Regions from separate parts of the Nonomuraea sp. NPDC001636 genome, predicted to be linked through region 2. Evidence: riboswitches for the same ligand, from Rfam matches in the RefSeq annotation. Region 2 holds a riboswitch; the other holds the start of a gene.
What was found. A riboswitch is a leader RNA that binds a small molecule or an ion and turns the genes downstream of it on or off. The one in region 2 is predicted to bind glycine.
Positions count from the first base shown of each region.

Region 1 (5,513 bases), on a different contig from region 2:
AGGGCGGCGGCTACCCGGCCCGCGTCGGCCTGGCCGACGTCAACGCCTACTGGAACGGCCAGTACGGCTCCTTCGGCCACAACTCCGCCAACTCCCAGCAGCTCACGTCGATGGACGTGGTCGGCCACGAGTTCGGCCACGGCATCTTCCAGTTCACCAGCGGCGGCTCGGGCAGCGGCAACGAGACCGGCGGCATGAACGAGTCCACCGGCGACATCTTCGGCGCGCTCACCGAAGCGTACGCCAACAACCCGAACGACCCGCCGGACTACCTGGTCGGCGAGGAGGTCAACCTCTCCGGGTCCGGGCCGATCCGCAACATGTACAACCCGTCGGCCCTCAGCCACCCGAACTGCTACAGCGCCTCCATCCCGAACACCGAGGTGCACGCGGCGGCCGGCCCGCAGAACCACTGGTTCTACCTGGTGGCCGAGGGCACCAACCCCTCGGGCAAGCCCGCCAGCACCCGCTGCGACAACGGCGCCGCGATCACCGGCATCGGCATCCGCAAGGCCGGTGAGGTGTTCATGTCCGCGCTGAACATGAAGACCCAGCCGTGGACGCACGCCAAGGCCAGGGTCGCCACCCTCCAGGCCGCCAAGACCCTGTACCCGGGCAGCTGCACCGAGTTCAACGTGGTCAAGAACGCCTGGGACGGCGTCAGCGTCCGGGCCCAGTCCGGCGAGCCGACCTGCACCCAGGGCAGCAACGACTTCTCGGTCAACCTGAACCCCGCCTCCGGCAGCGTCACCCCCGGCCAGAGCACCACGACCACGGTGAGCACCACCGTGACCGGCGGCTCGGCGCAGTCGATCACCCTGCGGACCGGCACCCTGCCGGCCGGCGTGACCGCCTCGTTCAGCCCGGCCACGATCACCGCGGGGCAGAGCTCGACGCTGACGATCACCACCTCGGCCAGCAGCCCGCAGGGCAGCCACTCGATCGCCATCACGGCCGACGGCGCCGACGTGGACCGCCAGGCCACCTACAACCTGCAGATCGGGCAGAGCTCGCCGAACGACTTCTCCTTCGGCGTGACCCCGTCGTCGGCCTCGGTGCAGGCCGGTCAGTCGGCCACCGCCACGGTCAGCACGCAGGTCACCGCCGGTCAGGCGCAGAGCGTCGCCCTGTCGGCGAGCAACGTGCCCGCGGGCGTGACGGTCAGCTTCAGCCCGTCCACGATCACCGCCGGGCAGTCGTCCACGGTGACGTTCGCGACGACGAGCGGCGTGACGCCCAGCACGTACACGATCAGCCTGAACGCCGACGGCGCGAGCGCCGACCACTCGGCCTCCTTCAGCCTGACGGTGGGCGGCGGCCAGGGCACCACGTGGCAGACGTACACGGCCTACACGGCCGGACAGACCGTCACCTACCAGGGCACCAGCTACCGCTGCCTCCAGGCGCACACCAGCCTGCCGGGCTGGGAGCCGCCCAACACCCCTGCCCTCTGGCAGCCGGTCTAAGTCGCACGACCTGGGCGGCCACGCCGGGGTGGCCGCCCAACCCCCTTGAGGAGCCACAGATCGTGAACGCCATGCTCAGGCTGGGCGCCGCGGCCACCGCCGCGTTGGCCCTGACCCTCACCACGCCGGCCGGACCGGCCGGCGCCGCCGCCGACCCCGCGCCCGACATCCCCGTCGCGAACGTGACGGCGCATCTGAGCCAGTTGCAGTCCATCGCCACGAGCAACGGCGGCAACCGCGCCTCGGGCAGACCGGGCTTCACCGCCTCGATGAACTACATCAAGGGCAAGCTGGACGCGGCCGGCTTCACCACCCGCGTGCAGAACTTCAGCGGCGGCAGCAACCTGATCGCCGACTGGCCGGGCGGGCCCGCCAACCAGACCGTGATGCTCGGCGCCCACCTCGACAGCGTCGCGGCCGGCCCCGGGATCAACGACAACGGTTCCGGCTCGGCCGCGCTCCTGGAGAACGCCCTCACCCTCGCCGCCCGCAAGCCCACCCTCACCAAGCACGTGCGGTTCGGCTGGTGGGGCGCCGAGGAGGCGGGCATGGTCGGGTCCAGGTACTACGTGCAGAACGGCGGCGCGAGCGGCGTCGAGGTGTACCTGAACTTCGACATGATCGCCTCGACCAACGCCGGCTACTTCGTCTACGACGACGACGCGGCCATCCAGCGCACCTTCAACGACTACTTCGCCACCATCGGCCTGCAGACCGAGGGTGACAGGGAGGGCGACGGCCGCAGCGACCACGCCTCGTTCAAGACCGCGGGCGTCCGGGTCGGCGGCCTGGCCACGGGGGCCGGGGCGGTCAAGAGCTCGGCCCAGGCCGCCAAGTGGGGCGGCTCGGCCGGGCAGGCGTTCGACCGCTGCTACCACAGCGCGTGCGACAGCTACCCGAGCGCCATCAACACCACGGCGCTCGACCGCAACTCCGACGCCATCGCGTACGCCATATGGAAGCTCGCCGTGGGCACCGGCACGCCCACGGAGAACGACTACTCGATCTCGGTGACCCCGTCGTCGGCATCGGTCCAGGCCGGTCAGTCGGCTACCGCGGCGGTCAGTACCCAGGTCACGTCCGGCCAGGCGCAGAGCGTCGCGCTCTCCGCCGGGAACGTGCCGAGCGGGGTCACCGTCTCCTTCAGCCCGTCCACGGTTCAGGCGGGCCAGTCGTCCACCGTCACGATCGCCACCACCAGCGGCGTCGCGGCGGGGACGTACACCATAGGGATCAACGGCGACGGGGCGACGGCGGACCACTCCGCGTCCTTCACCCTGACCGTCGGAGGGGACGGCCAGGGCACCACCTGGACGGCTTACAAGTCGTACACGGCCGGAGACGTCGTCACCTACCAGGGGGTCAGCTACCGCTGCCTCCAGGCGCACACCAGCCTGCCGGGCTGGGAGCCGCCGAACGTGCCCGCCCTCTGGGCACGGGCCTGACCCTCGGGCCTGATCTCAGGGCCTGTGATCCGCAGGGCCTGATCCCGCGCGGGCCGGTCACCGCCGGCCCGCCCCGAGCTGCCGCGTGCGAGCTGACCTGCCATGACCGGCTCGCGCGCGGCCACCAACGCGGCCGCGACCCCGCCTCTCCGGGGCCGCGGCCGCTTTTCGCTGCGTGCGGGATGTCGCGGATGCCGCGGATGGCAGGGGGCGAAGCGCGACAACACCCCCATGACGGCACTAGGCTGACGGACATCACCGGCGAAACCGTGCGGGAGAGCACCCTGACAGCCGGTCAGGGTCCCTGAAGGAGCAAGCCCTCCCCGCGAACCTCTCAAGGCAAAGGACCGCGCGGCAGCCCTGTAAGGCGTTCTTACGGGGAGGTGACCTCTGGAAAGCAGGCCCTCGGGGCCTCGCCGAAGGTGAAAGTCCGGTAAAACTCGGGCGAAGCTCTCAGGCATCCATGACAGAGGGGGAGGATGCTGGCATCCAATCCTGTCCTGAGGTGCGACAAATGTCCCGACCTACGCCGCTACGAGACGTCCACGAGGCCCTAGGCGCCACGCTGACCGACTTCGCCGGCTGGCTCATGCCGCTCCGGTACGGCAGCGAGTCGGCGGAGCACAAAGCCGTCCGCGAGGCGGCCGGGCTGTTCGACCTCTCGCACATGGGCGAGATCTTCCTGACCGGTCCGCAGGCCGGAGAGGCCCTCGACTACGCGCTGGTCGGCCACCTGTCGGCGCTGGCGCCCGGCCGGGCCAGGTACACGATGATCGTGGACGAGCGCGGCGGGGTGCTCGACGACCTCATCGTCTACCGGCTGGCGGACGAGGAGTTCATGGTGGTGGCCAACGCCTCGAACTCCGACAAGGTCGCGGATGAGCTGAAAAATCGTACTAAGTCGTATGACGCGACGGTCGATGACCGCTCCCAGCAGTACGCCCTCATCGCAATCCAGGGCCCGAAGGCCCAGGAGATCCTGGCCACGCTCACCGACGCCGACCTCGACGGTCTCAAGTACTACGCGGGCCTGCCCGGCGTGGTCGACGGCCGCCAGGCGCTCATCGCCCGCACCGGCTACACCGGCGAGGACGGCTTCGAGCTGTTCGTCGCCAACCAGGACGCCGTGCCGCTCTGGCGCGCCCTGGAGGCCGCGGGCGAGCCGCACGGCCTGCGCGCCGCCGGTCTGTCCAGCCGCGACACCCTCAGGCTGGAGGCCGGCATGCCGCTCTACGGCAACGAGCTGAGCTCCGACCTGACCCCGTTCGACGCGGGGCTGGGCAGAGTGGTGAAATTCGACAAGCCCGGTGACTTCGTCGGCAGGGCGGCACTGGAGGCGGTCAAGGACGACCAGCCCCGCCGCCGCCTGGTCGGCCTGGTCGCCCAGGGCCGCCGGGTGCCGCGTCACGGCTACCCGGTCACCCGCGACGGCGCCGTCGTCGGCGAGGTCACCAGCGGTGCGCCCTCCCAGACCCTGGGCAAGCCCATCGCGATGGCCTACGTGGACGCCGGGGCCGACACAGGTCTGGCCGTGGACATCCGGGGCAGCCATGAACCTATGGACCTGGTCGAGCTGCCCTTCTACAGGAGGAACAAGTGAGCAACATCCCTGACGACCTGAACTACACCAAGGAGCACGAGTGGGTGTCGGGCGTGGACGACGGCATCACCGTGACCGTCGGCATCACGGCCTTCGCCGCCGAGGCTCTTGGTGACGTCGTCTTCGTGCAGCTCCCCGAGGTCGGTTCGACCGTCGAGGCGGGTGACTCGGTCGGCGAGGTCGAGTCCACCAAGTCGGTGAGCGAGATCTACGCGCCCGTCGGCGGCGAGATCGTCGAGGTGAACTCGGCCGTGGCCGACGACCCGTCGCTGGCCAACAGCGACCCGTACGGCGACGGCTGGATGTTCCGCGTCCGCATGGAGGGCGACGCGGAGGACCTGCTGTCCGCCGAGGAGTACACGGCGCTCACCTCAGGCGAGTCCTGACACCAACGCCGGGGCCCGCGGCGGGCCCCGGCACTTCCTGAACTGAAGGGCGCCATCAATGGCGATCAGCGTCTTCGACCTCTTCAAGATCGGCATCGGACCGTCCAGCTCCCACACGGGCGGCCCGATGGCCGCCGCGCACAAGTTCGCCCGCGGGCTGCACGACGACGGCCTGCTCCCCCGCGTGGCCCGTGTCGAGGTCATCCTGTACGGCTCGCTCGGCCTGACCGGCAAGGGCCACGGCAGCGACAAGGCGGTGCTGCTCGGCCTGTCCGGTGAGAAGCCGGAGCTGGTCGACGTCGACTCCGTCGACGCCCGTCTGGCCGAGATGCGCGCCGCGGGCACGGTCAAGCTCTACGGCGAGCACGAGATCCCCTTCGTCGTGGGCCAGGACCTCGTCTTCGAGCGCAAGATCTCCCTGCCCGAGCACCCCAACGGCATGCGCTTCACCGCCCGCGACGAGCAGGGCGGGACCGTGCGCGAGAAGGTCTACTTCTCCGTCGGCGGCGGCTTCGTCGTGGACGAGAAGGCCACCGGCGCCGACCGCATCAAGCCCGACGACACCGTCCTGCCCTACCCGTTCGCCTCGGGCGAGGAGCTGCTCAAGCACTGCTCG
Region 1 is NZ_JBEOZT010000001.1:593,669-599,181, reverse strand. It holds gene ABT158_RS02790 (M4 family metallopeptidase) at 1-1,466, shown strand, start outside; gene ABT158_RS02785 (M28 family peptidase) at 1,538-2,911, shown strand; glycine riboswitch at 3,174-3,271, shown strand; glycine riboswitch at 3,292-3,391, shown strand; gene gcvT (glycine cleavage system aminomethyltransferase GcvT) at 3,426-4,511, shown strand; gene gcvH (glycine cleavage system protein GcvH) at 4,508-4,897, shown strand; gene ABT158_RS02770 (L-serine ammonia-lyase) at 4,956-5,513, shown strand, end outside.
Region 1: linked by a shared signal. The riboswitch ahead of gcvT (glycine cleavage system aminomethyltransferase GcvT) and the one ahead of gcvP (aminomethyl-transferring glycine dehydrogenase) in region 2 are both predicted to bind glycine.

Region 2 (5,513 bases):
TACCTGCCGCTGCGGGTGATCAAGGACAGGATGGCCGAGAGCTTCGGCCGTCCGCGCGCGGTGCAGCAGACCCAGGAGGTCCGCTACGACCGGGCCCAGCTGCTGGAGGCGGCCGGCATCGACGAGGAGACCCTCGCCGAGCTGGAGGACTACGGCCTGCTCGCCCCCGTGGCCAGGCGCTACGACGAGGAGGCGCTGAAGATCGCGCGCAGCGTCGGCGCCCTGGCCCGCTTCGGCCTGCACGCCCGCCACCTGCGCGCGGTCAAGGCCGCCGCCGAGCGGGAGTGCGGGCTGGTCGAGCAGACCGTCGCGCCCATACTCAAGCGGCGCGCGCCCGGCGCCATCGGCGAGGCCGACGAGGCCGCCAGGGAGTTGTCCACGCTCCTGCTCGACCTGCACGCCTCCCTGGTGCGCCTCGGCGTCAGGTCTGTCCTGGGCCGCTGAGGGCACAGAGCTGGAAGGCCGGGGCACATTCCAGGCCTGCCGGGTGTTACGTTGAAATGCATAAGCGTGTAGCAGAAACGACCCAGTCAACAGCTGTGCCGGGCGACCGGCCGGCCGAATACGGAGCAGCCCGTGTTGCAGATGGAGGTCGTGGGCGTTCGAGTTGAGATGCCCACAAATCAGCCGATCGTCTTGCTCAAGGAGGCACACGGGGAACGGTTCCTTCCGATCTGGATCGGCATGACCGAGGCGACCGCGATCGCCCTGGCGCAGGCCGAGGAGCCGCCGCCCCGGCCGCTCACCCACGACCTGTTCAGGGACGTGCTGAGCGCGCTCGGCGTCGGGCTGCGCGCGGTCAACATCGTGGCCCTGCGTGACGGCATCTTCTTCGCCGACCTGGTGTTCTCCAACGGTGTGGAGGTCAGCGCCCGCCCCTCCGACTCGATCGCCCTGGCGCTGCGCACCGGCGCGCGCATCTTCGCCAGCGAAGAGGTGGTCCAGGAGGCCGGTGTGATCATCCCGGACGACCAGGAGGACGAGGTGGAGAAGTTCAGGGAGTTCCTTGACACGATCACTCCCGAGGACTTCGGCAGGGCGGGGTAGGTATTTCAGTGCATTTACGCTTCACGACGCGCCGAGCCGGATCGTTGACTGGGCATGGTCACGGTCCTACGGTGCAAGTGAAACCCGTGGTCGCCCTTTACGAACCCCCAGATCAGGCCATGGGATGAGAGAAAGCCGGAGGTCCGCGTGGCGGTCAGCAGCGGCGAGGGAAAGACGGCCGGCCAGGAAGATCCGGTGCGGCGCGAGAGCGCGCGGCAGCGTGCCGGAGAGCAGGGACTGCTCTTCGACGAGCAGCCCGCGACGGTGCCCGACGACATCGGATACCGCGGGCCCACAGCCTGTTCGGCAGCCGGCATCACCTACAGGCAGCTCGACTACTGGGCGCGCACGGGCCTGGTCGAGCCCACGATAAGAGCCGCGCACGGCTCGGGCTCGCAGCGGCTCTACAGCTTCCGCGACATCCTGGTGCTCAAGGTCGTCAAGCGGCTGCTCGACACCGGGGTGTCGTTGCAGCAGATCCGCACCGCGGTGCAGCATCTGCGTGACCGCGGGGTCGCCGACCTCGCGCAGATCACGCTCATGAGCGACGGTGTCAGCGTCTACGAGTGCACCTCGGCCGACGAGGTGATCGATCTCCTCCAGGGCGGCCAGGGCGTGTTCGGCATCGCGCTCGGCCGGGTCTGGCGAGAGGTCGAGGGCTCCCTCGCGGAGCTGCCGGGGGAACGGGCGGCGGTCGAGGACACCGTCCCGGCCGACCATCCCGCTGACGAGCTCGCCAAGCGGCGTCGCGCACGCCGCACGGGGTGAGCTGAACCGCTGAACACACCGTAGTAATCTAGGACAGAGTAAGGCTGATGACCCCGTGCGGGAGAGTCCCTGGGCTGCGGTCCTGGGGCGCCGAAGGAGCAACCCTCCCCGGAATCTCTCAGGCATCCCGTACCGCTCGGGTGAGGCAACTCTGGAAAGCAGGTGCGCCCGCCAGGCGCACCTCACCGACGGTGCAAGCCCCACGGCGGGGTGAAGCTCTCAGGTCGCGATGACGTCGCGATGACAGAGGGGGAGATCCGGCACTCGCCCGCGCCCTGGCGCCGGTCTCCAAGCCTCGGGAGGCAACCTCCATGACCGACCTGTCCGCTCCGCCGTTCTCGTCCAGGCACATCGGCCCATCCGAGTCCGAGCAGCAGCGCATGCTCGAGGCCGTGGGCTTCGAGTCCGTCGGCGATCTGGTGGCCGTGGCCGTGCCCGAGGCCATCAGGGTCAAGGACCGGCTCAAGCTGCCGGCCGCCGCGAGCGAGACCGAGGCCATCGCCGAGCTGCGCGAGCTGGCCTCCCGCAACCGGGTGCTGACCTCCATGATCGGCCTGGGCTACTACGACACCGTCACACCCGCCGTCATCCGGCGCAACCTGCTGGAGAACCCGGGCTGGTACACCGCCTACACGCCGTACCAGCCGGAGATCTCGCAGGGCCGCCTGGAGGCGCTGCTGAACTTCCAGACGGTCGTCTCCGACCTGACCGGCCTCGACGTCGCCGGCGCCTCCCTGCTGGACGAGGCCACCGCCGCGGCCGAGGCCATGACGCTGGCCCGCCGGGCCGGCAAGTCCAAGAGCGACGTGTTCGTGGTCGACGCCGACACGCTGCCCCAGACCAAGGCCGTGCTGGCCACCCGCGCCGAGCCGCTCGGCATCACGCTGGTCGAGCACGACCTCGACGGCGAGCTGCCCGAGTGCTTCGGCGTGCTCGTCCAGTACCCGGGCGCCTCCGGCCGCCTGCGCGACTTCCGCGACGTGGCCGCCAGGGCGCACGAGGCCGGCGCGCTCGTCGTGGCCGCCGCCGACCTGCTGGCCCTCACGCTCGTGGCCGCCCCCGGCGAGCTGGGCGCCGACATCGCCGTCGGCTCCTCCCAGCGCTTCGGCGTCTCCTTCGGGTTCGGCGGGCCGCACGCGGCCTACATGTCCGTACGCGAGGGCCTGCAGCGGCAGATGCCCGGCCGCCTGGTCGGCGTGTCGGTCGACGTCGACGGCGACCCCGCCTACCGGCTGGCCCTGCAGACCCGCGAGCAGCACATCCGCCGCGAGAAGGCCACCAGCAACATCTGCACCGCCCAGGTCCTGCTGGCCGTGATCGCCGGCATGTACGCCGTCTACCACGGCCCCGAGGGCCTGCGCCGGATCGCGCACCGCGTGCACCGGCACGCCGTCGCGCTGGCCGGCGGGCTGCGCGAGGCCGGCCTGGAGGTCGTGCACGGCGAGTTCTTCGACACCGTGCTCGTCCGGGTGCCCGGCAGGGCCGCCGAGGTGGTGGCCGCCGCCGCCGAGCGGGGCGTCAACCTGTGGCAGGCCGGCGACGACCACGTCTCGATCGCCTGCGACGAGAAGACCGGCGCGGCCGAGCTGGTCAAGGTGTGGGCCGCCTTCGGCGTCGAGCGCGAGGAGGTGGCGCTGGAGGCCGACGCGCTGCCGGCCGAACTGCTGCGCGAGTCGGACTACCTGACCCACCCGGTCTTCCACAGCCACCGCTCCGAGACCGCGATGCTGCGCTACCTGCGCAGGCTCCAGGACAAGGACATCGCGCTCGACCGTTCGATGATCCCGCTCGGCTCGTGCACGATGAAGCTGAACGCGACCACCGAGATGGAGCCGATCACCTGGCCGGAGTTCGCCGGCGTGCACCCGTACGCGCCGGAGGCCCAGACCGAGGGCTACCGGGAGCTCATCGGCACCCTGGAGGGCTGGCTGGCCGAGGTGACCGGCTACGACGCGGTCTCCATCCAGCCGAACGCCGGCTCCCAGGGCGAGTTCGCCGGCCTGCTGGCCATCCGCGCCTACCACCAGGCCAACGGCGACACCGAGCGGGACGTGTGCCTGATCCCGTCCTCGGCCCACGGCACGAACGCGGCCAGCGCCGTCATGGCGGGCATGCGGGTCGTGGTCGTGGCCTGCGACAGCGACGGGAACATCGACCTGGCCGACCTCGACGCCAAGATCGCCAAGCACCGTGACAGGCTCGCCGCGATCATGGTGACGTACCCGTCCACGCACGGCGTGTACGAGGAGTCGATCACCGAGGTCTGCGCCAAGGTGCACGAGGCCGGCGGCCAGGTCTACGTCGACGGCGCCAACCTCAACGCCCTGGTGGGCCTGGCCAAGCCGGGCGAGTTCGGCGCCGACGTGTCCCACCTCAACCTGCACAAGACGTTCTGCATCCCGCACGGCGGCGGCGGCCCCGGCGTCGGCCCGGTCGCGGTCCGCGGCCACCTGTCGGCCTACCTGCCCGGCCACCCGCTGCGCGACGGCGGCCCGGTCGGCCCGGTCTCGGCCGCCCCGTACGGCTCGGCGGGCATCCTGCCGATCTCGTGGGCGTACGTGCGGATGATGGGCTCCGAGGGCCTCACGGCGGCCACCGAGCAGGCCATCCTGTCGGCCAACTACCTGGCCCGGCGGCTGGCCCCGCACTACCCGGTGCTCTACACCGGGCGCGGCGGCCTGGTGGCCCACGAGTGCATCGTGGACCTGCGCCAGATCACCAAGGAGACCGGCGTCACCGTCGACGACGTGGCCAAACGCCTGATCGACTACGGCTTCCACGCGCCGACCATGTCGTTCCCGGTGGCCGGCACGCTGATGATCGAGCCGACCGAGAGCGAGGACCTGGACGAGCTCGACCGGTTCGTGGACGCCATGATCGCCATCCGCGGCGAGATCGCCAAGGTGGCCTCCGGCGACTACGACAAGACCGACAACCCGCTGCGCAACGCGCCGCACACGGCCGAGTCGGTCACCGCCGACGAGTGGGCCCACCCGTACTCGCGGACCGAGGCGGCCTACCCGGTGGCCTCGCTGCGCGAGGGCAAGTACTGGGTGCCGGTGCGCCGCATCGACCAGGCGTACGGCGACCGCAACCTGGTGTGCTCCTGCCCGCCGCTGGAGGCGTACGAGGACTGAGCCGCCCGCGCGGGTCCCCGCCCGGGGGCCCGCGCCGGACCCGGCCCAGTCCTACACCGTCAAGTGAGCAGACATGATCGCGACGAGCCGTTAGGCTCGGTGCGATCCGTCGCCTGAAGGAGCTCTCTTGACGTTCTCAGAGCTGGAGACCCCGCCTCTCGACACCGCCCGCCGCCTGGCCGAGGGCGGCGACCTGGAGGGTGCGGCGGCGATCCTGACCGAGCTGGTCGCCGACCCCGACAGCCCCGACCGGGCGCAGGCGGCCGTGGGGCTGGCCGTGGTGCTCGACGAGCGCGGCGACACCGAGGCCGCCCGCGCCGCGGCCCGCACCGCGCTGGCCACCGGCCATCCCGAGTACGCCGCCCAGGCCGCCTGCCACCTGGCCCAGGGGTTCGAGCGCGAGGGCCGCGACGACCAGGCCAGGGCCGCCTGGCAGGCGGTGCTCGGCGTCGGCACGCCGGCCTACGTCCCGATTGCGCACCTCGCGCTGGCCCGGCTGGCCGGCAGCCCGCAGGAGGCCGGCAAGGAGCTGCGCTCCGCCCTCGACGCGAGCCTCGACTC
Region 2 is NZ_JBEOZT010000002.1:172,395-177,907, reverse strand. It holds gene ftsR (transcriptional regulator FtsR) at 1-444, shown strand, start outside; gene ABT158_RS04565 (bifunctional nuclease family protein) at 577-1,047, shown strand; gene ABT158_RS04560 (MerR family transcriptional regulator) at 1,195-1,815, shown strand; glycine riboswitch at 1,864-1,960, shown strand; gene gcvP (aminomethyl-transferring glycine dehydrogenase) at 2,127-4,952, shown strand; gene ABT158_RS04550 (tetratricopeptide repeat protein) at 5,080-5,513, shown strand, end outside.